DNA from 3 places in the Nostoc sp. FACHB-190 genome. Region 2 is predicted to be linked to each of the others. Evidence: riboswitches for the same ligand, from Rfam matches in the RefSeq annotation. Region 2 holds a riboswitch; each other region holds the start of a gene.

Region 1 (8,005 bases), on a different contig from region 2:
ACTTTCCCAAGCCGCCGCCGGAGCAGATTTTGTTGCTCCTTCTGACATGATGGATGGAAGAATTGGAGCAATTCGTCAGGCTTTAGATGCAGAAGGTTACATCAATGTCGGGATTTTGGCATACTCCGCTAAATACGCCTCAGCCTACTATGGCCCCTTTCGAGATGCGTTAGATTCTGCTCCGAAATTTGGTGATAAAAAGACCTATCAAATGGATGCAGCCAACGCTAGAGAAGCCATCAAAGAAGTAGAACTAGACATTGCCGAAGGTGCAGATATTGTCATGGTTAAACCTGCCCTCGCTTATCTAGATATTATTCAACAAATTCGCATAGCCACCCAATTACCAGTAGCAGCCTACAACGTCAGTGGCGAGTACGCCATGATTAAAGCCGCAGCTCAAATGGGTTGGATAGATGAAAAAAAAGTAATTTTAGAAAGTTTGACGAGTATGAAACGTGCTGGTGCAGATTTAATTTTGACCTACTTCGCCAAAGACGTAGCGTTGATCAAGAAGTATGAAGTGTGAAGTGTCCCATGACTAACAACATTGACTTGGCTATTGTTGGTGCAGGGCCTCATGCTCTCACCTTAACTACTCATCTGTTGCAAAAACGGCAGTCAATTAGGGGTAGATTTTCGGTATTTGACCCTAGTGGGATGTGGTTGAGTGGTTGGAAGCAGCAATTTGCCGCTTTAGAAATTCCCCATTTGCGTTCTCCCGCCGTTCACCATCCCGACCCCAACCCGTTTGCTTTACGCAAGTTTGCTGAATCTCGTCCTCAAGAATTATTTCCCCCCTACGATTTACCAGGGACAAAGTTATTTGAGGATTTTTGCCAAGATGTGATTCGAGTTTGGCAGTTGCAAGAGCAAGTAATTCCTCTGGCCGTCAAGGGTATTACACCTTTAGTTGATAATTTACGTCCCAAATTTCGCCTTGATTTGCAAGATGGACAAGAGGTAATTGCTCGGCGGGTTGTCTTGGCTACTGGTGGTTTTCAAATTCAATTACCAAATTGGGTTAAGGAAATCCCCACAACTTACCCACCAGACAAACTTTGCCACTCACAAAATATTGATTTACGCAAATCACACTTGACTGGTAAGAGAGTTTTGATTGTCGGTGGTGGGTTGACAAGTGGACATTTGGCTATCGGCGCAATTTCTCGCGGTGCAAAGGTGCATTTGCTGATTCGGCGAAATTTAGCAGAGAAGTTGTTTGATGCTGAACCCGGATGGTTGGGGCCGAAATATCTCAAAGATTTTTTTGCTCAATCAAACTGGGAAAAACGCTGGACAATGATTCAGCAAGCCAGAAATGGTGGTTCTATGACACCAGCGATCGCAACTCAACTACGGCGACAAGTGCGGGCTGGTAACATCAGAATTGACGAACAATGCCAAGTTATCAAAGCTGAATGGTTGGGTGAAAATTGGCGCGTCGAATGTAGTGATAGTAGCCGACATGAGTTTGATTACATTTGGCTTTCCACTGGGACTAAATTCGATGTCACAACTGAACCCCTATTAACAGATATCCTCGCAGCTTATCCCACTCCCATCATCAAAGGTTTGCCAGTATTAGATACTAGCCTGCGTTGGCCTGGCTGTGAGTTATTTATTATGGGTGGTCTTGCTGCTTTACAAGTCGGCCCAACAGCCAGAAATTTATCAGGTGCAAGAATGGCTTGCGAAAAAATTGTTCCAGCCATTGTCAAACCAAGTGTTTCCTTTTCTCCCAGCATTAGTACAGCCAAAGCCAGTTGAAGGATAGGGTATGGTATATTTCCACTGGGAACTTCCAAGAGGTTGAAACAACTTTTGCAAAAAACATTTTTGCTGAGTAATTTATTTCTTGGAAGTTCCTGACTGTGGTATTATCTACGCAATAACAACTCGGTTCTGGTGGGGAACAGCCATCAGAGGTAACGGGGAAAGCCCGGTGTGAATCCGGCACTGTCCCGCAGCTGTAATGAAGTTCATGCTTCAAAGTCAGAATGCCCGCCGAAATTACAACTAACTCCCATCTGCGAGGTACAGATGAATAACTTTGCTAATACTCTCTTCATCAAGAAGTGTAACTTTCTCATAGTTGCAGACCGAAGCCATGCAATCGCAATTTCTATGAGATTGTAGAATCTTCCCTACAAATATTAATACTGACACAAGGTTAGAGATACAAGCCTGAAAACCCATTTGTATCCTCACCTTGGCCTTTGCATATTTACATTATCTCTAGCCAGGTTTGCGCCCATACTCCCCGCAAACCTGAAAACTCTAGCGTGCATTTCTTGTCTTCATCAGCAATGTTTCAAAATTAATGAACAACAAACAACATACTTTATTCGTCTGCACAACCTGTGCGAGTGTGTGGCAAGATGGCAAGCGGGTTGGTGAAAGTGGCGGACAGCAGCTATTACAACAACTACAACAACTTGCACAAACTTGGGAATTGCAAAATAAATTTTCCATTCAAGGTGTTGAATGTATGAGTGCTTGCAGTCATGCTTGCGTTGTCGCCTTCCAAGCAGAAGCGAAACTCACCTATCTTTTTGGCAACTTAGCAGTTGATGACAATGCATCCGCCATCCTGCAATGTGCCACTCAATACTACAGTAAGCCAGATGGGTTACTACCTTGGTCAGAACGTCCAGAAGCTTTAAAAAGAGGCATCTTAGCCAAAATCCCACCCCTCAGTAAATGGGCAAAATTACATCACAATTGCTGTTAATTCAACACCAGTAGTTTATCAATTTCGTAGTAAGGACTTTAGTCCTTAAAACTCCTAGCACTAAAGTGCTTACTACAAACTGAGAAACTAGCTTGCAAATTGCACCATAAGCATGATAATAATAATCATTATCAAAATAGCCTCCTGGCTGAGAGTTTTTGCAAAAACCTCAAATCTTTAGTGACAACAAAATTTTTTAGTTATACAGGTGGCTGAAATTACCAATGCGTAATCAATTTATCGCCAGATGGGGAACTCAACTTATCGTCTCCAGCGTAACTATCACCGCAGGGATGCTGTGGGAAAATTCCAGCATCATCGCCACAGAAACTGCACAAGCAGAAGAAAAAGAACCAGATATTGAACTCACAGTTATTGACAAACTCCTCAATGAACCTGTATTTTCCCCTTTTCGCCGCGAGGGAACAGTAAAAGATTCCACCCGTCCGGTGTATGTGATTACTGGCGAAGAAATGGAAGCGCAAGGTGCAAGAACTGTCAAAGAAGCACTGCGATTTCTTCCTGGTATTTTAGGTGACGGTACTGTTGGGACAGAAGTAAACGCTTTAAGTGGTCAATTTATTCGCGGTTCTAATACTGGTCAAGTATTAATATTGCTTGATGGAAGACCAATTAATAATCTAGGTGGCGGTGGTTTTGACCTGTCAGAATTTACCACGAACAATATTGAAAGAGTCGAAGTCTTACCCGGAGGTGGTTCAACTCTTTATGGTTCAGATGCAATAGGTGGGGTAATTAATATTGTTACCCGTCGTCCTACAGAGCAAATTACCACAGAAACTAAAGTTAATCTTGGTTCCTATGGATTGAACCAACAAAGCATTCAAAATAGTGGAAAATCCGGTGATATTTCTTGGGTAGTTGGATATAGCCGGACTCAAGCACAAAATAATTATCGCTTTCGTATTCCTGAAGCTAACTTTGAGGGGACAAGAACGAATAATGACGCACTCTTTAATAACTTTAATGTCAAATTAGAAGCAAATTTAGGAAAACGTAACACCTTAACCCTCTCCACCTTATATTTAGGTAAAGAACAGGGAGTACCTGGAGGCGTACCCATTCCTGTACCTCAATTTGGACAGGGATTTTTTAACTCTCTCACTGATAATAATCGCAAATACACAGACCAAGTTCTCACCGATTTAACCTGGAACTCTAAATTAGGAAGCGGCGATGATTCACTCTTAACAGCGAGAGTTTACGCTGACTTTCTCAACACTCGTTTTGATAATCGTAGCGGTGCAATTACATCTCAAAATCGCTTTGATACCAAACAGGATTCCTATGGTATTCAAGTTACCCATAATTGGAATGTTGCCAATAATCAGACTTTAGTTTATGGCTTTGATTATCGTAATACCAATGTACGCAACACCACATCTAATTATGGGACAAACATCACCAGAGAAAATTATGATGATGCTATAGGTCAAGGGGCAATTTTTGGTAAGTATGAAATTAATTTTTCTCCTAATTTTAGTATGAATTTAGGAGTACGGCAAGATTTTAGTAGTTTGGTGAATGGTTCGTTTACTTCGCCATCTGTAGGAGCAAAGTTAGCGGTATCAGATTCAACTACAATCCGAGCCAACTATATCAGAAACTTCCGCGCTCCAACCATAGCGAATTTATTTAATAATAATCCGACTAATATTGGCAATCCTAACCTCAAGCCAGAAAAAGGGGATAGTTTTGATGTGGGAATTGACCAAAAGTTAGGGAATATTGGCTTGCTGAGGTTGACATTTTTTAGTAACCGTGTTTCTGATACAATTGCCTTTAAAAGACTCACACCGCCTGTCAATGGAAATACAGGAACTTGGGAAAATATCGGTTTGGTACAAACTACAGGAATTGAAGCTTCTTTAAATTTACAGTTGGCGAGGAATGTCTATGCTTTTGTGAATTATACGGCGAATGATCCGCGTATTTTAGAAAGTGCTAATCCGGCGGAGGTTGATAAGGAATTAAGATTTGCAGGTGCAGATAAATTAAATTTGGGTGTGTCTTATGAAAATCCTCAAGGTTGGTATTTGGGGGTGTTGATGAACTCTTTAAATGGGTATCCCACTAATAATATTAATACGGAATTTCTTTCGGGGTATACGACTTTTGATTTGAAGATGCGTGTGCCGATTAGTGATAGTTTGGTTTTAACTGGGAGTTTGGATAATCTGTTTGATCAGCGTTATCAGTTGTTTCCTGGGTTTCCTGATGGGGGGAGGATTTTTCAGATTGGGTTGAGTTCTCGGTTCTAAAGAGTTTTTCACGCAGAGGCGCAGAGGCGCAGAGGAGAGTTAGAAATGAGTGAGTTTAATTGTTGGGTGACACCAGTTAATGAGGTAGTTAAGGAAGATTTAGCTACGGGGGGGTTTGTTGAGTATGAATATTTTGATTGTGGGAGTGATGTTTTAGCATCGTTAGTTTATACTTTGTTTGAACAAAATTGGCAGCAGGTTGGGATTGCTCATATTGTTCAAGGTAGTGTTTTAGAATTGGAATTTAATGCACCACCAAAGCTTTGTATTCTCTATGATGGCTATTTGACGGTAGCGGCTGAGGGTTGGCATTTACATTTATGTATTGATACTAATTTTGGCGGGCCTTTGTGTAAAACTCCTGTGGAGGTGAGGAAGCAACGTTTAGTTTCCCGTGCGGCTTTTTATCGGCGGTTTAATTCAGAAGGAAATCCTAGAAGTTGGGGGATTCAGTTTTGGAATGGTGCGAATGAACAATTGATGACGATTTTATTACCTAATCCTTTGGTAGATGGGGAAAATTTATTACCGGAGGGTAAACCAAATCTAGATAAGTTAGCTCTTTATCAAGATTTAAGAGAGATTTATGTGTTAGGTAAAAAACCCATACCCTTTACTAAAAATCCTCTCAAACATTCCTATATTTCCGTTTGTACCTCTACACGCTGTCTACCTTCCCGCAAATGGCAACCTACATTTGATGCTTTAAAATCAGCAGTAGAAGAAGCAGGTTTAGATATCGAAGTTAGAACATCAGGCTGTTTAGAAGTGTGTCAACTCGGCCCAGTTGTTTTTTATTCCAATGATAGAACTTGGTACACTCGCGTTAACCCGAATGTTGCCGAAAATATAGTCAACGAACACCTCATTAAAGGTAACAAAATTACCGAAAACCTCTACCCACCCGAAACCCCCTAACCTTCCTCTAAATCTTTGCGTCTTTGCGCCTTTGCGTGAGATAAAAATGATAAAACTCCCCCACCAAAAACCAATCATTTTCCTCTGTCAATTATTCCTCATAGCCACCCTCATCATCGCCTGTCATCACACGACAATTCACACATCAACTAACACCTGCACCCCCAACTATAACCCCAGTCAAGATTACTTCCCCAATAAAATCAAAATCACCCACGCCAAAGGTTTGACGGTAGAATATCACAAACATTACAAAGTCGTCACCATCAAAAACCCTTGGCAAAATGCCAAAACTCAGTTTCAATATGTTTTAGTCCAATGTGGAACTCCCACACCCCAAGAATTTAAGCAGGCGCAAGTAATTACAGTTCCCATTAACTCTATAGTCTCTCTATCAACTACACATTTACCCCACTTAGCTAAATTAGGTGTAGTTGATAAATTAATTGGAGTGAGTAATATTAATCAAGTCAATACACCTGAAGTAGTTGAGAGAATTAAAGCCGGAAATATTACCCAAGTCGGCAATAATTCTAATGTAGACATAGAAAGGTTATTAGCATTGAATCCTGACTTAGTCACAACCTTCGGTACAGGAAATTCCCAAACTGATAGTTATAGCAAACTCACAGAAGCTGGTTTAAAGATGGGGATAAATGCTGAGTATATGGAAGATACACCTTTGGGGAGAAGTGAATGGTTAAAATTTACGGCTTTGTTTTTTAACCAAGAAGCCAAAGCAGAAAAGATATTTAATGAAATTGCGAATAGATATACACAAATAGCCGCAAAAGCTCAATCTGTGAAAAACCGTCCGAGTGTATTTGTTGGTTTTAACTTTAAAGGTACTTGGTTTATGCCAGGTGGTAATAGTTATGTTGCTAAATATCTGGCGGATGCTGGAGGAAATTATCTTTGGAGTGATGATAAATCTAATGGTAGTTTACCGCTTTCTTTTGAAGTAGTTTTAGAACGGGCAGCTAATGCTGATTATTGGTTGAATTTTAGCCAAGCTTGGCAAAGTATCAAGGATTTAATCGCAGAGGATAGCCGCTATGCTGATTTTGAAGCCGTCAAGACAGGCAATCTTTATAATAACAATGGGCGTGTGAATAGTAATGGTGGTAATGATTACTGGGAAGGGGGAATTAGTAATCCGGATATTGTACTTGCAGATTTAATTAAAATCCTGCATCCAGAAATATTACCGAATCATCAATTGTTTTACTATCGTAAATTTAGCAAATAATGTTACTTAAATATCTGCCGACTAATTTATTAATATTCTTTAAATCTACTTCTATCAGAACTTTAGCATTTTCAATGTTAATTGTCGGTTTTATTGTTGCATTTTTACTAGATTTGGCTTTAGGTTCTGTGTCTATTCCTATTCAAGAAGTTATTAATATCTTACTGGGACAAGAAGCAGAAAAAGCAACTTGGGCAAATATTATTCTGAAATTTAGACTTCCGAAAGCTGTGACTGCAACTTTAGCGGGTGCGGCTTTGGGTGTGAGTGGGTTGCAAATGCAAACTCTGTTTAAAAACCCCTTGGCGGGGCCTTTTGTGTTAGGAATTAGTTCTGGTGCAAGTTTGGGTGTAGCTTTGGTGGTGTTAACTGCAAGTGTGGCGACACCGACTTTATTAAATGATTTGGGAATTATTACTGATTTTGGGTTAGTGATAGCTGCTAGTCTTGGTGCGGCTTCTGTTCTGGGTTTAATGGTAGTGGTGGCGCGTCGAGTACAAGAGACGATGACGCTGCTAATTTTGGGTTTATTGTTTGGCTACGCTACGAGTGCAATTGTGAGTATTTTGTTGCAATTTAGCTCTAAAGAACGGATTCAAAGTTATATTATGTGGACTTTTGGTAGCTTCGCTGGGGTGACTTGGAAACAGTTAATTGTGTTAATTCCGGTGATAGTTTGCAGTTTATTGGTAGCGGTGTTGCAATCAAAATCTTTAAATGCACTGTTATTAGGGGAAGCTTACGCGCGGAGTGTGGGATTAACGGTGAAGAAAGCTAGGTTTTCGATTATTAGTAGTGCTTCTATTTTAGCGGGTGGAATTA
Region 2 (8,005 bases):
AGCAGTCTGTATTAGCTGGTTTATCCACAAGATGAATTACATTCTTTTGAATTGATAATTACTACAGGAATTTTATTTTTACTTGATCAATAACCTCTGAGTATGAGTCAAGCATACTGAGGAGTTTCATCAGTCTTTAGCTTTGACTAAAGACTGATATGCAATAACCAAAACCATCCGTAATAATAAAAGCAGGTGTTACTTCGGTTTGGTTATGTACTTAACTTGGTTAGACAACAATAGTTGGTTAATTGAAATGAGTGGTCAACGGATACTAGTTGACCCTTGGCTGGTTGGTGAATTAAGTTTTGGCTTAGATTGGCTGTTTAAAGGTTCTCTCACACAAGAACGCTTAATTTCAGAGCAGATTGATTTAATATTGTTGTCTCAAGGTTTGCCAGACCATGCACATGTGCCGACATTAAAGCAACTTGACCATAAAATTCCGGTTGTGGCTTCGCCGAATGCAACCAAAGTGGTTCAAGATTTGGGTTACACTTGTGTCACTTGTCTGGGGCATGGTGAAACTTTTACTTTTAATGATCAACTAGAAATTCGGGCTTTACCTGGTTCCCCTATTGGCCCGACTTTGATCGAAAACAGTTATTTGTTAAAAGAATTAGCTACTGATTTCACACTTTACTATGAGCCGCATGGCTATCACTCGCCACAGTTAAAACAATTTGCACCAGTGGATGTGCTAATTACGCCAACGGTTGATTTGACATTACCGTTAGTCGGCGCAATTATTCGTGGAACAAATAGTGCTTTGGAAGTAGCTAAATGGCTGCAACCACAATTTATCCTACCTACAGCAGCAAAGGCAAATACAACCTATGAAGGGTTGATGGTGAATTTTTTAAAGGCTGTGGGGACTGCTGAAGATTTGCGGACTTCTTTCCAGAACAACAATCTTACCACCCAGGTGTTAGAACCTAAACCCGGCGATCGCTTGGAATTAAACTTACAAAATCGCGTCTTAACTTGTTAGCTTTAGTGTAAGCGATCGCGTAAAATATAAATAGAGCGATCGCTAATTTTCTCCAACCAGTCTAAAAACATTTTACAGAAAGACGCTTATCTAATCTGTAAACTTGCTAAATTTTTATCCGTCTTTTCTGGAATCAGACTACTGTGACTGTAGTTACTCTTTACAAGTATCCACTCCCTTAACCAAGCCATAATTCAACCATTCAGGTGAATTCAGCAAAACAAGTCTTAAGTTATAGAACAAATATTAATACTAGTTAATTTTTATCCCAACTATTACACAGAACCGAGGTATAAGCTTATGAAAATCTCAACGATCACAACTTCTTTTCTTACCATCGCTTCTTTAATTTTGTCTGTTGGAATTTCATCTGCTCAAGCGAATGGTGAAAAAATCTCACACAATGGTAATGTTGCTAATACTACAACACATGGGCGAGTAATCACTACATCTGTTAACTCTTATATGTCGCCCAGTAATGTTGCTAATTCTCATGTTATGCAACCACTGAATCTAGTTTATCTTGCTTATCAAGGTAATTTAGTATCACAGGGTATTCCCGGTGGTAAGACTTTGATATTTCAACACCAGAGCGGTAATGTTAAGGCAGAAGATTTGGTAAAAGCTGCCATTAATGCCAAAAAAATCCCCAATCAGTTTTTATACAATCCCAGCTATCTCACTGAGGTTAATGTACAATTAGCGTACCTAGAAAAAACTTTGGCTCATTAAATTGAAATAGCCAAGATAAAGTAAATTCCACAAGCTTTGGATGAAAGAAAGACTAGGGGTTAGAGGCTAGAGGCTAGTATTTTTTACTCAGCACTTTCAACTCAGTTTATGATAGGTAAAATATTCGGTTTTGGTGGGGGTCAGCCACCAAAGGAAAGGGGGAAAGTTCGGTGAAAATCCGGCGCTGTCCCGCAACTGTGAAGGAAAGTTAGAAGCTTTACAAGCCACTTTCCCAGTCAGAATGCCCGCCGAATTATAAAATTAAGTCCATCACATCTGCGAGGTACGGATGACTGCTGCCCATACTACTATTACAAGTGATTCTGAGACGATTTCTGCCCACACTCATACTTTATTTGTTTGCCAGACCTGTGCCAGTGTTTGGCAAGATGGTAAGCGTGTAGGTGAAAGTGGTGGTCAAAAACTCCTGCACCAAATTCAGCAATTGGCGCAAGATTGGGATTTGCGCGAGGAATTTCCGATTCAAGCGGTTGAATGTATGAGTGCTTGTAACCGTTCTTGTGTTGTTGCTTTTGCCGCTAAAGGTAAGTTAACTTATCTGTTTGGTGATTTAGATGTTGATAGCAGTGCGGCGGCTGTTTTGGAATGTGCTAGTCAATACTACGCTAAAACTAACGGTGTATTGCCTTGGTCAGAACGACCAGAACCATTGAAACGAGGTATATTAGCGAAAATTCCACCGTTGTAAGTAAAGTGCTGAGTACTGAGTATATACGTGTTTTAATTTTGGGTGGAACCACAGAAGCGGCGGAACTGGGTGCGAGAGTTGCAACTATTGACGGGATTGAAGCGATCGCATCTTTAGCCGGTCGCACCCGTGAACCCTCACGTCCCTCTGGAAATGTGCGAATTGGTGGTTTTGGTGGCGTGGATGGACTGGTAGAATATCTGCGTCAAATGAAAGTTGATGTGTTAATTGATGCTACCCATCCCTTTGCCAATCAAATATCTGACAATGCGGCGGCGGCAGCCAATGAAGTCGGGATACACAGATTAATGTTAATCCGTCCCGCGTGGGAGAAAACAACAGGCGATCGCTGGATTGAAGTAGATAGTAATGCAGCCGCCGCCGATATTTTGCCAAACCAAGCCAAACGAGTATTCTTAACAGTTGGTAGACAAGAACTCAGCACCTTTGCCCATCTTCAAGATATATGGTTTCTGATGCGGATGATTGACCCGCCTGGAAAAGATACTTTAGTACCACCAGGAATAATATTGTGCGATCGCGGCCCTTTTATCCTAGAAAATGAACGGAAAATTATAGTTCAGCACAACATTGATACCATTGTGAGTAAAAATAGTGGTGGTGATGCAACTTACGCTAAAATTATTGCCGCGCGAGAACTAGGCGTACAAGTTGTTATGGTCAAGCGTCCCTCAGTTCCAATGGGAGAAAAAGTTGCAGATGTTGATGGTGCAGTGACTTGGTTATTAGGTAAATTAGAAAGTCAGAGTATAGGGTAAAATATTTCAGTTAAGGCTAAAAATTCTAGTCAATATCATCAATATTTTGTTGTTGGACTGCGAGATCCCCGACTTCTTGAAGAAGTCGGGGATCTCATAAATCCCATAACATATCATCTACTATATATACTTTTTAAGTAAACAAATGATTCAAAATACTCCTATATCAACTATAGATAGTGATATTGCACCCGCAACTACCGCAGAATTTCTCCATATTGAAAAAGCCCAACGTATGGCCGAATTTTTTAGCTTTTTAGGTGATCCTAATCGGTTAAGAATTCTTTCTTTTTTGGCGCAAAAAGAATTATGTGTGAGCGATTTAGCCACATTATTAGATATGAGTGAATCTGCGGTTTCACATCAACTCAGAAATTTACGTGTTATGCGGTTAGTTAACTATCGCAAACAAGGCCGCAATGTATTTTACCGCCTTCATGATAATCATATTCTCCATCTTTATCAGGTAGTAGCTGAACACCTTGATGAACCTGAATGAAGAAGGCAGAAGTCAGAAGACAGAATGAATACCCATAAATAAATATTAGAGGCTTAAAAACCAAGAGTTGCGGAGGTAATAATGTCTCTCTAAAACCTCCTGCCTCCTGCCTTCTGCATCCGGTTGGTGAGCGGACTTGTACTGAGCGCAGCCGAAGTAGCCGAACCACAGCCTCCTGCCTTCTATTTAATTATGATTATGGTGATAACGGGTAAAACCAGGGCCATAAGTTGCTAACAAATTTTCAGGTGATAAAGCAAATTCTGGTTGACCAGTACAAACGACGGTTTGATTGAGACAAAGCACGCGATCGCAATGACGACTAACCATATCAATGTCATGGGAAACTTGTAAAATCGTCCAGCCTTCTTCTTGTTTCAACTCATTAAGTAAAACATAAAAATCGGCTGCACCTTGCATATCAACCCCAGCAAAAGCTTCATCTAACACCAACAGTTTTCGCGGCATAACTAAACAATAAGCTAGTAATACTCGCTTTAGCTGACCACCGCTAAGAGTTCCGATGGGTTGATTCCGCAGATGATAAACTCCAGTGCGTCGTAAAGCTGCTGTCACTGCTGCTGTTTTGTCGCGGTTTTGTTTCCATAATCGAGAAAATAAAGTATGTTGTGTTTTGGCTTTTGGCTGTTGACTTTCTTTCTGCCATCCCAAAGCAATTAATTCACTCACAGAAATAGGAAAACTGCGATCAAAAATGAAATTTTGTGGCATGTATCCCAACCAGTGACGCAAATTTCCTAGTTTAGTAATAGGAGAACCAAAAATTTCTACACTGCCAGCATTTCGTGGTATTAAGTCTAAAATGGCTTTTACCAAAGTGCTTTTACCCGCACCATTTGGCCCAACTATCGCCGTATCTGTTCCTGGGAATAATTCAAAAGAAACATCTCGAATCGCTAAATAACTGCCTTGATATACAGTTAAGCCATCTACTTTTAAAAGAGGTAAGTTCATAAATTAAATTTTGAAAATAACTATAAAATAAGATATTTAGCTTACTGACATGCTGATTCTAAAGTTTGCAAATTTAATCTCATTGCTTTGAAATAGTATTGCGGGTCTTTTTCACCTGTTTCTAAAGAATTTAGAGTTTGTAACTGTAATTTTAAATCTTGCGACAGACTTTTCAGCAATTTATTATCTACACCTGGTTCGCTAAACAAAGCTTTAACTTTGTATTTTTTGACTGTATTCACTACTTTTTGGACATCGGTAGGTGATAATTGATCTTCAGGAATTTCTACCACAGCAACTTGCTTGAGGTTATAGCGTTGCGCTAAATATGGATAAGCATCGTGAAAAGTGATAAAAGTGCAGTTAGGCTTTTTTTGTAAAGCTTGCTGAAATTCACTATGTAACTTGTCTAATTCCTGAATATAAGCCGCCGCATTAGCTGTATAAACATCTTTATTTTTAGCATCAGCAGCAATTAATCCATCTCGAATATTCATTACCTGCTGCTTTGCTAAAACCGGATCTAACCAAACATGAGGATTTCCCTCTGCATGGTCGTGGTCATGGTCTTTTTCACCTGATGCGGTAGTTTCTACCGGAGAAATTTCGTTTAAGGGTTTAATACCTTTACTCGCATCAATTTCAACTAATTGAGTGTTTTGAGCATTTTTAACTGTATTTTCCAGAAATTCTTCTAAGCCCAAACCATTTTTAACTAATATATTAGCTGTGGCGATCGCTTTCACGTTATCTGGTGTTGCTTGATACTCATGTACCTCTGTACCAGGAGGCACTAAAATTTGCACATCAGCCGCATCACCAGCCACCGCCTTAGTCAACAAGTAAATCGGTAAAAATGTTGTGACAACCTTGGTTTTAGATGATGTTTGAGAAGTTGCTTGTGCTTGTGGTGAACTCTCAACACTATTGGTTTGATTGGTATTTGCTTGGTTACAGCCGCTAATACTCACTAGCAATGTGAGTAAGGAAATTAACGGCAAAATACCTCTAGCTTGTCTTTTACGAGTCTTAGTCATTGGCTTTCTCCCACAACAGGAGATTTGTTTACTGGTTATCACTACTGACAATGATACTTATTTTGAAATCTATATTATAATAATTATCATTCTCATGCAATCTATCCCAGGATATTTTTGTGTCTGCCAACACAGCAGATTTTTGTAAATCGTGGTTATTACTACCTCGACTGGTGACATCCTGTCAAAGATTAAATATTTATTGACTTTATTTATTAAAAGAGTTACTCAGTACTGATAATATTTTGAGAATACTTTTTAAAAGTGTGATGAAAATAGCACAGTTATAAGTGCTACAGACGGTAAAGAAGTGTGAGGGAAAATGCAGAAACCATTGTCTTATTTACTGCTGATTTCAGCAGTTAGCAGCAGCGTTATATCAATCAATAATGCTACTTTTGCCGAAGAAATATCAACTACATCAGAAGATAAAAATCAGCCATTAGTTGTTACGAGTTCTGAAAAGCCACTTGAGAATTCCCATCAAGAACAGACAATGGCACAAGTTACATCTGTGTCGCAATTGTCGGATGTACAACCTACAGATTGGGCATTTCAAGCATTGCAATCATTGGTAGAGCGTTATGGTTGTATTGCAGGTTATCCAAATAGTACTTATCGTGGTAATCGCGCACTTACACGCTATGAGTTTGCGGCAGGTTTAAATGCTTGTTTGGATAGAGTTAACGAACTACTAGCTACCGCCACGGCTGATTTAGTCACCAAAGAAGATTTAGCCAAATTACAGAAACTCCAAGAAGAATTTGCCGCAGAATTAGCGACATTAAGGGGTCGCGTAGATGCTTTAGAAGCACGCACCTCTGAGTTAGAAGCAAATCAGTTTTCCACCACAACCAAACTCAGTGGGACTGCGATTTTTGCACCAACCAGCTTTTTTGCAGGCGATCGCGCCAACGGTGAGAACCTGGATAGAGGAACTTCTTTTGGCGATCGAATCCGGTTGGATTTCAACACCAGCTTTACTGGTAAAGACTTATTAAGAACCCGCCTACAAGCCACTAACTTAAATGCTTTGTCGGCTTCCACCTTGACACCAGAAGGGGATTTACGCTTTACAAACAATGACACCTTCAGTTCGGGAAACAATAATAGTGTGGAAATAGACGCACTGTTGTATAGCTTCCCTCTAGGCGACAAAACCACTGTCATTCTAGAAGCTAACGCTGGTGCGGCTGATGACTTTACTAACACAGTCAATCCATTTTTTGACGGTGATGGTGACTTTGGGGCATTGTCTGTATTTGGTACACGCAACCCGATATATTATCCCGTTGATGGTGCGGGAATTGGTCTGAGACACCAATTTAATGACCAAATAGAATTAAGTTTAGGTTATTTAGCTGGTAGCCCTGATGATCCTACCTCTGGAAATGGTTTATTTAACGGCGCGTATGGTGCGATGGGACAGTTAACAGTCCAACCGACTAAAGGTTTGACTCTCGGCTTTACCTACGTTAATTCCTATAATGCAGACTTGGGTGCAGGTAGTAACCGCGCTAACTTGCGTACTGCTTTGGCAGATAATCCTTCTTTGCCAACTTCTTTGAGTCAATTTGCTGGTGGAGATTTGCCAATTTCCAGTAATTCCTACGGTTTTCAAGCATCCTTCCAACTTAGTCCCAAATTTGTGATTGGTGGTTGGGTTGGCTATACCAACACCCGTACCTTAGCCGCAGTTGATGTAAATGGTAGTACTATTCCTCGCGGTGAACTAGACATTTGGAACTATGCTGTTACCCTCGCCTTCCCAGATTTGGGTAAAGAAGGCAGTGTTGGTGGCATTATTGTAGGGATGGAACCAAAAGTCACAGGTGCTAGTACTGGGTTGAGAAACGCTGTTGGTACAGATCCTGATACTTCACTGCATATTGAAGGCTTCTATCAATACAAACTCAGCGATAATATCAGCATTACGCCTGGAGTCATCTGGTTAACTGCACCAGACCATAATAATGACAACGATGATATTGTGATTGGCACAATCCGAACCACTTTCACTTTCTAAATCGTCAAACTTTAGCAAAAGACGCAAATATTAATTTTGCTTCTTCTTGATTATTTAATGTGACTAAAGTCATGCAATCAATGGTGACTTTAGTCTGATTTATTTGATGATGGAAGACTTAATAATAATAGAAGGCTAATAAGTCAGCTACAAGCTATTACTACTAAATCTGGGAGTTTAGTAGATACTTCATAGCTCAGGGAAAGTTATCACTTTCCCTTTTTTTATGAGTTCACAAACATAAAGACTGCACATGC
Region 3 (8,005 bases), on a different contig from region 2:
GGTATGGCGACACATAACAAGTCACCGCACATCAGATCAGGCATGAAGTTAAATCGCTAATTCATACCTCTTCAGTTATTTAGTTATCTGCAAAAATAGTACTTAAATACTGTTTTTGTCGTTTCTATATATACAAGAACGTCTATAGTTCATCGAACAGCACTGAAAGATATAGTATCAGACTCTACAAATAAAAACTATAGGACTTTGATTTTATTTATAAATAAAACTGCAAGATAATACAGGAAAATCACAATACCATTAGCAAAATCAGAGGGTGAAGCCGTAGGTACTTTCATAGTAGACAGGACTTATTTAGAGACAAAGTAAAATATTATACGCGCTTTTTTGCCATAAAACTTACGCAACTGGCATATTTTTTCTGTAGGGTGTGTGACGCAACTAGAAGATGTGAACGTAGTTATCAGATTGATAGTGTCACGCACCAACCACCAATTGTGATACTTACGTAAGTAAGTCCTGGACAATATTCTGGCTCCTAGATATTATACAAGATCAAGCATTAAGGACTCAGTTGACAATAGTTAAAATTAGCAAAATTAAATTATAAAATACAACAAAGAATGAATTTTTGTTTAGAGAAAATAGTGCATACACAAATCATTCTAGACTTTGAAAGTAATGAAATAATCAAAACTATACTTTGAGATTGAGCTTATAGTCAGATAACAGTATAACTTTGCTGTTATCAGTTTGATGGTGTGATTTTGGGCTGAAATTAACCAAATTCATAGCATTTAATCAGATTTTTCAAGTGTTAGCTAACTCTGGTAGTGAGTGAAATTATTTCACGTTTGCAGTGTTCAAAAATATGGGTAAAAGTAAGCGTATAGGCATTCTAACTAGTGGCGGAGATTGCTCTGGTTTGAATGCAGTCATCCGAGCAGTTGTTCATTGTGCTAATGGTAAAGGTTGGGAAGTCTTAGGTATTCGACAAGCAACTCTAGGATTAATGGCAAGACCACCACAAGTTACTAAATTAGAAATCGAGCAAGTTGATCCGTTATTAACTTCTGGTGGCACAATGTTAGGCACTACTAATAAAGGTGATCCTTTTGCTTTTCCGATGGCTGATGGTAGTTTTTGCGATCGCTCATCAGAAATTATTGCAGGCTATCATCAATTAGATTTAGATGCGTTGATTGGCATTGGTGGGGATGGTAGTTTAGCAATTCTGCGTCGCCTCGCACAACAAGGCGGGATTAACTTAGTCGGTATCCCGAAAACCATTGATAATGATATCGGTATTACTGAACACGCCATTGGCTTTGATACAGCCGTTAATATTGCGACCGAAGCACTGGATAAATTACATTTCACCGCCGCTTCCCATAGTCGAGTCATGATCTTAGAAGTCATGGGTCGTGATGCGGGACACATCGCTTTAGCTGCGGGAATTGCTGGGGGTGCAGATGTGATTTTAATTCCCGAAATCCTCTACAGTATGGATGATATTTGTTATCACATTAAAAACCGTCAAGAAGACGGCAAAAACTATTGTTTAGTGATTGTCTCCGAAGCTGTGCGGACTCAAGAAGGGGAAACTCGCACCTTAACTAATCGCCTGGGTCAATCACGATATGGGGGAATTGGGGAATATCTCGCCGACCAAATTAGCGATCGCATCGGTGCAGAAACAAGAGTCACCGTCTTAGGACACATCCAACGCGGTGGTACAGCCTCACCCCTAGACCGATTAGTCGCCTCGGCTTTTGGTGTAGCCGCAGTTAATCTAATTGAGGAAGGTAAATATGATTACATGGTTGCTTGGCAAAATCGCCAAGTGATCACCGTACCAATCGAAGAAGCGATCGCACAGTACAAAGCCGTCAACCCAGAAGATACTTTGGTTCAAACTGCTCGTGGTTTAGGCATTTATTTAGGAGAATAGTCAAATTATCGTAGTGGACTGTCTAGACTAAAGTAGTGCAAAAATATCGTTCTTGTGGTGTGGGCATCCTGCCCGCACCGGACGGGCTAGAAGCCCATCCCACAAGAGAGTTGTAATGCAACATTTAAGGCTAGACACGCCAGTAGGGTGTGTTAGGCGCAGATTGTGAGTAATTCAATTCATCACAAAAACTATATTCGAGCGCCTAACGCACCAATACTGAGGCGATCGCATTACTAAAACCTAATATTCAGGACTTACGCACAGGCTACGGAAGAACTAACCACAGAGGAGTCAGTCGCGTGGGCGGGTTTCCCGACTTGAGCGAACTGACGTAGCGCAGAGTTCACAGAGAAATAAGAGTTTGAGAGGTGTTTTGCGTAAGTCCTAATTTTATAAACGCCAAAGTTCTTTCAACTTGTCAATTAAAACTTTTTGCCGTTTTTCGATAATTTCAGATGTCCATTCTTTTTCCATCAATACTTGTGTAGTGAGTGCAAAATTACAAATACCTTTCTTCGTTGTAAAATATTTCTGCTTTTTAGTCTCAAAATCAAAGTTTTGAGCCATGCTATTTTTCGCAGAAGATAGTAAAACTAAATTACCTAACCGATGTACATATTTTTCCTTATCTTCCTGAGTAGGAAACAAGGTTAACCACTCACTATCAGCAGATGGATTTTGTGGTAGTACGTGTTCAACTGTAATATTAGAAAAAGTATAAGCAGGCTTTCCTTCAGCAAGGGCAGAATCTAAGCGCAGCAAAACATAACTTCTGATTTTCTTGATTAAATAAAGGTCGCCATTCAGAATTTTGAGGATATTTTCTTTTTCTTTAGAAGTCAATTGTAATGGTGAATCTGGCGTATACAAATCTTCTCGATTATCAATAGCGTGTAGTAACTTGCTATAACGTTCAATACGTTCATTGATATTAGCACGCTGAATCATTAAACAAGAAGCCAGCCTATCTAAGTCTGAAAAGAATCGCAATAATAATTCAGGATTATGATAATTTTGCGATAAATAAAAAATAGCTGGTGGTATCCAATCAGAATTGTCAATAAATTGCAACCATTGGAACAATATATTAATTTCATCTGTCCATAAACTTCCTTCGTAAACTTGATACTGGATGTCATAAAAAGCATCAGCTAAAGGCAGTAAAATCTTATCAATAAACTGCTGAGGATATTCTGTAGGTGATGGGTTAACATCTTTTTTAAACTCTTTAAGTATACTTTCACGAGGTTTTGATTTCCCATGAATCATTCTAATATGAGAGAAAAGGCTTTTGAATGTATCACGTCCTAATCTTTCTTCTACGTTCTCCCATTTTTCACTATATTTATCCTGATGTTCCGATGGGATTTTTCCAATAATCTCTGCTTTTAAAATATCAGCATGTGATAAATCAAGACCTCGATTATTCAATACTGAAAATATTCGATAACCAGATTCAATATCTGGAGTTGAGACTAATACTATAAAGCAACGTTTAATAAGAAACTGAATAAAGCGAATAAGTTGAGATTCTGGTATTACTTTCAGCTTGTCCAGAAAAAGCAAGGCATTATGCTTTAGATTTTTACAACTATCCGATAGTTTACTATCAATCAAAACATTCAATCTTTCAAGACCACTTTCAGATTGAATATATTCTTTAAAGAATGGTGTATCTTTTTCACGTAAAGTCAACCTATAAATATTATTTTCTGGTTCAAAAGGATCTTCTTGGTATAAGTATTTAGTTAATATATGTTTATATTCTTTACTAACAGATGCTCTTAAAGCAGCTAATAGCACAGTAATTGTAGTCAAACGCTGTTGACCATCAATGACCTTAGCATCCGTTGTATCTCCTTTAATAAGTACAATACTACCTAAAAAGTATGGATTAATATCATCAATCTTCTCGTCACTATCTCCTAAAGCACTGATTAAATCTTCAAAAAGTTCTCCAGCTTGTTCCGTTGTCCAAGCATAAGGACGCTGATATAGAGGAATCGTAAAAATAAAATCATCGCTAAATACTTTGTGAATAGGAAGTTGATTAGCCTGAATGGTAACTGTACTCATGCGTATCTCCTTTAGCGGCGTAGTAGATTACACTGTCACTAAAGTTAGTTTTCCCAACTTGAAGAGCAATATTTGATAGCAGTACAGTTTATACAATCATATTTGATGTACGAAAATTGCACGGCTAAGATCCCCGACTTCTTTAAGAAGTCGGGGATCTGTAATTATTCACCAATCATTGATGAAAAAAATGTGAAGCATAGAGTATGGCGAAGACGGTCTCATGGTAAATTACTAAGACTTGGAGTTGGGAAACTCCGGTGAAATTCCGGGACTGTGCCGCAGCTGTGAAGGGAAATCCCAAGTCAGAATGCCAACTCCGGGTGTGTCTATAAGACATGATGATCTACTCTCTGCGTTGCACAGAGAAGGAGTTGAGACGTTGGTTTCGGGATTTACAGCCTGTCCGGGGTTATTCTACGCTACATCTGCTCAAGATGGAATTTTATCTCGCCTGAGAATACCAGGAGGGATACTTAATAGTAAACAATGTCAGGCGATCGCACAGATTGCAGATATGCAAGGTGGTGGTTATGTGGATGTCACAAATCGCGCCAACCTGCAAATCAGAGAAATTAGCCAGGGTATCAGCAGCGAAGTTTTACAACACCTGCAAAATTTGGGTATAGGGTCTCACAATTCGGCTATAGACCACATCCGTAATATTATGACTAGCCCAACAGCAGGTATCGACCCAGAAGAATTAATCGATACTCGCCCTTTAATTCAAAGCTGGGATGCTTATTTAGCAGCACATTCGGAACTATCAGCACTCTCAGCTAAGTTTAGTGTTTGCTTTGATGGCGGTGGGAAAGTTTCGGTAAGCGATCGCCTCAATGATATCCTGTTGAGGGCTGAGTTAATCGACACTCAAGTTTACTTCTGCTTATATCTAAGTTTCATCAAAAGCCAACCACCCATCAATACAGGAATTATATTGTTACCAGAACAATGTTTGTCTGTTTTGGCAGCTTTAGCAGATGTTTATTTAAAGCATACTGATATTCAACTTAGGCGCAAGCCACGGTTACAAGCAGTTATCAACAGTTTGGGATGGGAAAATTATCTTCAGCAAGTTGAACAGCGTTTAAGTTTTACTTTGCAGCGTTCTCAACCTTCCCCAACAATAAAGGAAGCAGGTTTCTGGCATATTGGGATTCATCCCCAACGCCAAGAAAATTTGTTTTATATTGGTGTCGTCTTACCCCTTGGTCGGTTAACAAGTCAGCAGTTGCGGCGTTTGGGCAATTTAGCAGCAAAATATGGTAGTGGAACCATCAGACTCACACCTTGGCAAAATTTACTCATCACGGATATTCCCCAACAGTGCGTTATTGATGTTCAAAATCACCTAACTAACTTAGGCTTAGATTTCACCGTCACTAATATTCAAAGTACATTAGTTGCTTGTTCTGGTAAACGCGGTTGTGCGGCTTCGGCTACCGATACTAAAAGTCATGCTTTAGCATTAGCCGATTATCTCAAAAATCGTGTTCAGCTAAATCGCCCGATTAACATTCACTTTAGCGGCTGTGCAAAATCTTGCGCCCAACATCACACAGGTGACATCACTTTACTGGGTGTGAGCGATCGCAACATAGAAAGTTATCACATTTATGTCGGCGATCGTGATAGTCTCGAACAATTCGGTCAGAAAATCTATCAAGATGTAAGTTTTACAGAATTACCCGTAATTATTGAACAAATGCTCAAAATCTATAAAATTCACAGCCTTAATTCCGAAGAATCTTTTGGAGAATTTGTCAATCGTTATGGTACTAACCGATTAAAAGAGTTACGTCCTTGCACCATCAAAACATGATTCTTGTCAACTGACTCCTTAAGTATTAATAAGACTTACTCAATAACTCTCTCAAACTCTCATTCCTCTGTGACCTCTGCGCCTCTGTGGTTTGTTTTTCCCTAACCTGTGCGTAAGTCCTAACTCTCTCAAACTCTTATAACTTCGTGTCCTTTGCGTCCTTTGCGGTTCGTTCTTTCATAATTTTGTGTAACTCCCATATCAGTAAACAATCAAACTTTAGATAACAAATGTACAAATCACCTATCACCTATCACCTGTCCCCTGTAACCTGCTGTTTATAACCAAAAAATGTCCGACTATATCCGCAACGCTAACGAAATTTACCGTAATTCTTTTTCGATCATTCGGTCAGAAGCTAACTTAGATGCCCTGCCACCAGATGTAGCAAAAGTAGCTGTACGTCTAATTCATGCCTGTGGAATGACGGATATTGTAACTGACTTGGGATATTCACCCACAGCAGTACAATCAGCACGCGCCGCCCTCAAAGCTGGCGCACCAATTTTATGCGATTGTCGGATGGTGGCGGAAGGAGTTACGCGGCGGCGACTACCAGCCAATAACGAAGTTATCTGCACCCTGAATTATCCCGAAGTCCCAGAACTCGCCCAAAAACTTGGTAATACAAGGTCAGCCGCCGCTTTAGAATTATGGCGATCGCATCTAGAAAATTCAGTTATAGCCATTGGTAATGCACCCACCGCACTATTTAGGTTACTCGAAATGCTGGATGAAGGAGCGCCGAAACCTGCCGTGATTTTGGGTTTCCCTGTGGGATTTGTTGGTGCAGCCGAATCAAAAGCCGCCTTAGCAGCAGATAGCCGGAATGTACCATTTATGACATTATATGGTCGGCGGGGTGGCAGTGCGATCGCCGCCGCCGCAGTTAACGCCTTGGCAACGGAGGAAGAATAATCATGACAACCAAAGGCCGTTTGTATGGAGTTGGTGTCGGCCCTGGCGACCCCGAACTGTTGACGATTAAAGCACTGCGGTTATTGCAGACTGCACCTGTAATTGCCTATCAATCAGCCACCGATAAAGAAAGTATAGCGCGGGCGATCGTTTCCCAATATTTAACAGGCAACCAAACCGAAGTCGCCTTTCACCTCCCCCGCGCCCTAGAACCAGAAAAAGCCAAAGCCATTTACGACCAAGAAGTTGAACCAATAGCCCAACACCTCGCTGCTGGACGTGATGTTGTCGTGCTGTGTGAAGGCGATCCGTTTTTCTACGGTTCATTTATGTATGTATACACACGCTTATCTGAGCATTACCATACAGAAGTTGTTCCTGGCGTTTCCTCTCTTATGGCTTGTCCCGTGGCTTTAGGCGTACCCTTCACCTACTACAACGATATTCTGACAGTTTTACCAGCCCCACTCCCAGCCGAAGAACTCATCACCCAACTACTAGCCACCGATGCCGCCGCAATTATGAAACTAGGCCGCCACTTTACCAAAGTACGCAATATCTTACATCAATTAGGACTGGCATCACGCGCACTATATATTGAACGGGCAACCATGACACAGCAAAGAATCGTCCCCCTAGATGAAGTTAATCCGGCGGAAGTACCTTATTTTGCTATGATTGTTATCCCCAGTAAAAATCGCCTATAGAACTGGCATTAATTATCACAGTTTTTTTACGGAAATTAACGCAACACTTCCCACAATTGAGGAAATTATTAGTTACGATTGTCTGGATTTTACAGCTGGTGGGGTATGAATCTCTGTGTGGCGTAAGTATAGTTTTATTACTAGTGTGAGTCTTAGTCTCGCTTTATTAGTTACTGGTTGTGAAAATAAAACCTCCCAATGTCAGCGACTAATTCAAGTCGTGAACGAAGGAAATGCTCTTATTGATCAAAATAAAGGTAAGCAAGCAGTTACTAGCTTGCAACTATCTAAAGATTTAGAAGCGATTAATACATCTTTAGAAGAATTAAAATTGGCAGATCCCAAACTCAAAGAATATCAAAGTCGTTTTCAAAAGGTATTTGATAACCTCAGTAATGGTATTGCTAAGGCTGCTAAAGCTTTGGCTGCTGCGAAAACAGCCGAAGCTTCACCAACTGGTAGAGAAAAAATCAAAAAAGCCAGAACTGACATTGATACCGCTTTAAGCGCAGTTGCTAAAACTGCTGGTAAAGAATCAGATACTTTAATGAATGATCTGAATAAATA

What was found. Region 2 has a riboswitch for cobalamin ahead of H6G28_RS00680 (DUF1636 domain-containing protein). Riboswitches for the same ligand answer to the same signal wherever they lie in the genome.
Region 1: another riboswitch for cobalamin. It lies ahead of H6G28_RS08110 (DUF1636 family protein); the one in region 2 lies ahead of H6G28_RS00680 (DUF1636 domain-containing protein).
Region 3: another riboswitch for cobalamin. It lies ahead of cobG (precorrin-3B synthase); the one in region 2 lies ahead of H6G28_RS00680 (DUF1636 domain-containing protein).

Annotation. Positions count from the first base shown of each region.
Region 1 covers NZ_JACJQW010000005.1:47,392-55,396, forward strand. Annotated here, with positions in the region: gene hemB (porphobilinogen synthase) at 1-529, shown strand, start outside; gene H6G28_RS08105 (FAD/NAD(P)-binding protein) at 538-1,770, shown strand; cobalamin riboswitch at 1,884-2,026, shown strand; gene H6G28_RS08110 (DUF1636 family protein) at 2,324-2,734, shown strand; gene H6G28_RS08115 (TonB-dependent receptor plug domain-containing protein) at 2,959-5,016, shown strand; gene H6G28_RS08120 ((2Fe-2S) ferredoxin domain-containing protein) at 5,062-5,934, shown strand; gene H6G28_RS08125 (ABC transporter substrate-binding protein) at 5,981-7,183, shown strand; gene H6G28_RS08130 (iron chelate uptake ABC transporter family permease subunit) at 7,183-8,005, shown strand, end outside.
Region 2 covers NZ_JACJQW010000001.1:141,957-149,961, forward strand. Annotated here, with positions in the region: gene H6G28_RS00665 (plasmid replication protein, CyRepA1 family) at 1-35, shown strand, start outside; gene H6G28_RS00670 (MBL fold metallo-hydrolase) at 215-991, shown strand; gene H6G28_RS00675 (hypothetical protein) at 1,292-1,723, shown strand; cobalamin riboswitch at 1,832-1,990, shown strand; gene H6G28_RS00680 (DUF1636 domain-containing protein) at 2,013-2,432, shown strand; gene H6G28_RS00685 (cobalt-precorrin-6A reductase) at 2,456-3,211, shown strand; gene H6G28_RS00690 (ArsR/SmtB family transcription factor) at 3,447-3,710, shown strand; gene H6G28_RS00695 (metal ABC transporter ATP-binding protein) at 3,897-4,685, opposite strand; gene H6G28_RS00700 (metal ABC transporter substrate-binding protein) at 4,727-5,722, opposite strand; gene H6G28_RS00705 (iron uptake porin) at 6,045-7,748, shown strand; gene H6G28_RS00710 (ThiF family adenylyltransferase) at 7,981-8,005, opposite strand, start outside.
Region 3 covers NZ_JACJQW010000022.1:62,816-70,820, forward strand. Annotated here, with positions in the region: gene H6G28_RS21995 (ATP-dependent 6-phosphofructokinase) at 833-1,912, shown strand; gene H6G28_RS22000 (DUF262 domain-containing protein) at 2,306-3,991, opposite strand; adenosylcobalamin-variant (AdoCbl-variant) riboswitch at 4,232-4,315, shown strand; gene cobG (precorrin-3B synthase) at 4,317-5,813, shown strand; gene H6G28_RS22010 (precorrin-8X methylmutase) at 6,105-6,731, shown strand; gene H6G28_RS22015 (precorrin-2 C(20)-methyltransferase) at 6,734-7,438, shown strand; gene H6G28_RS22020 (hypothetical protein) at 7,548-8,005, shown strand, end outside.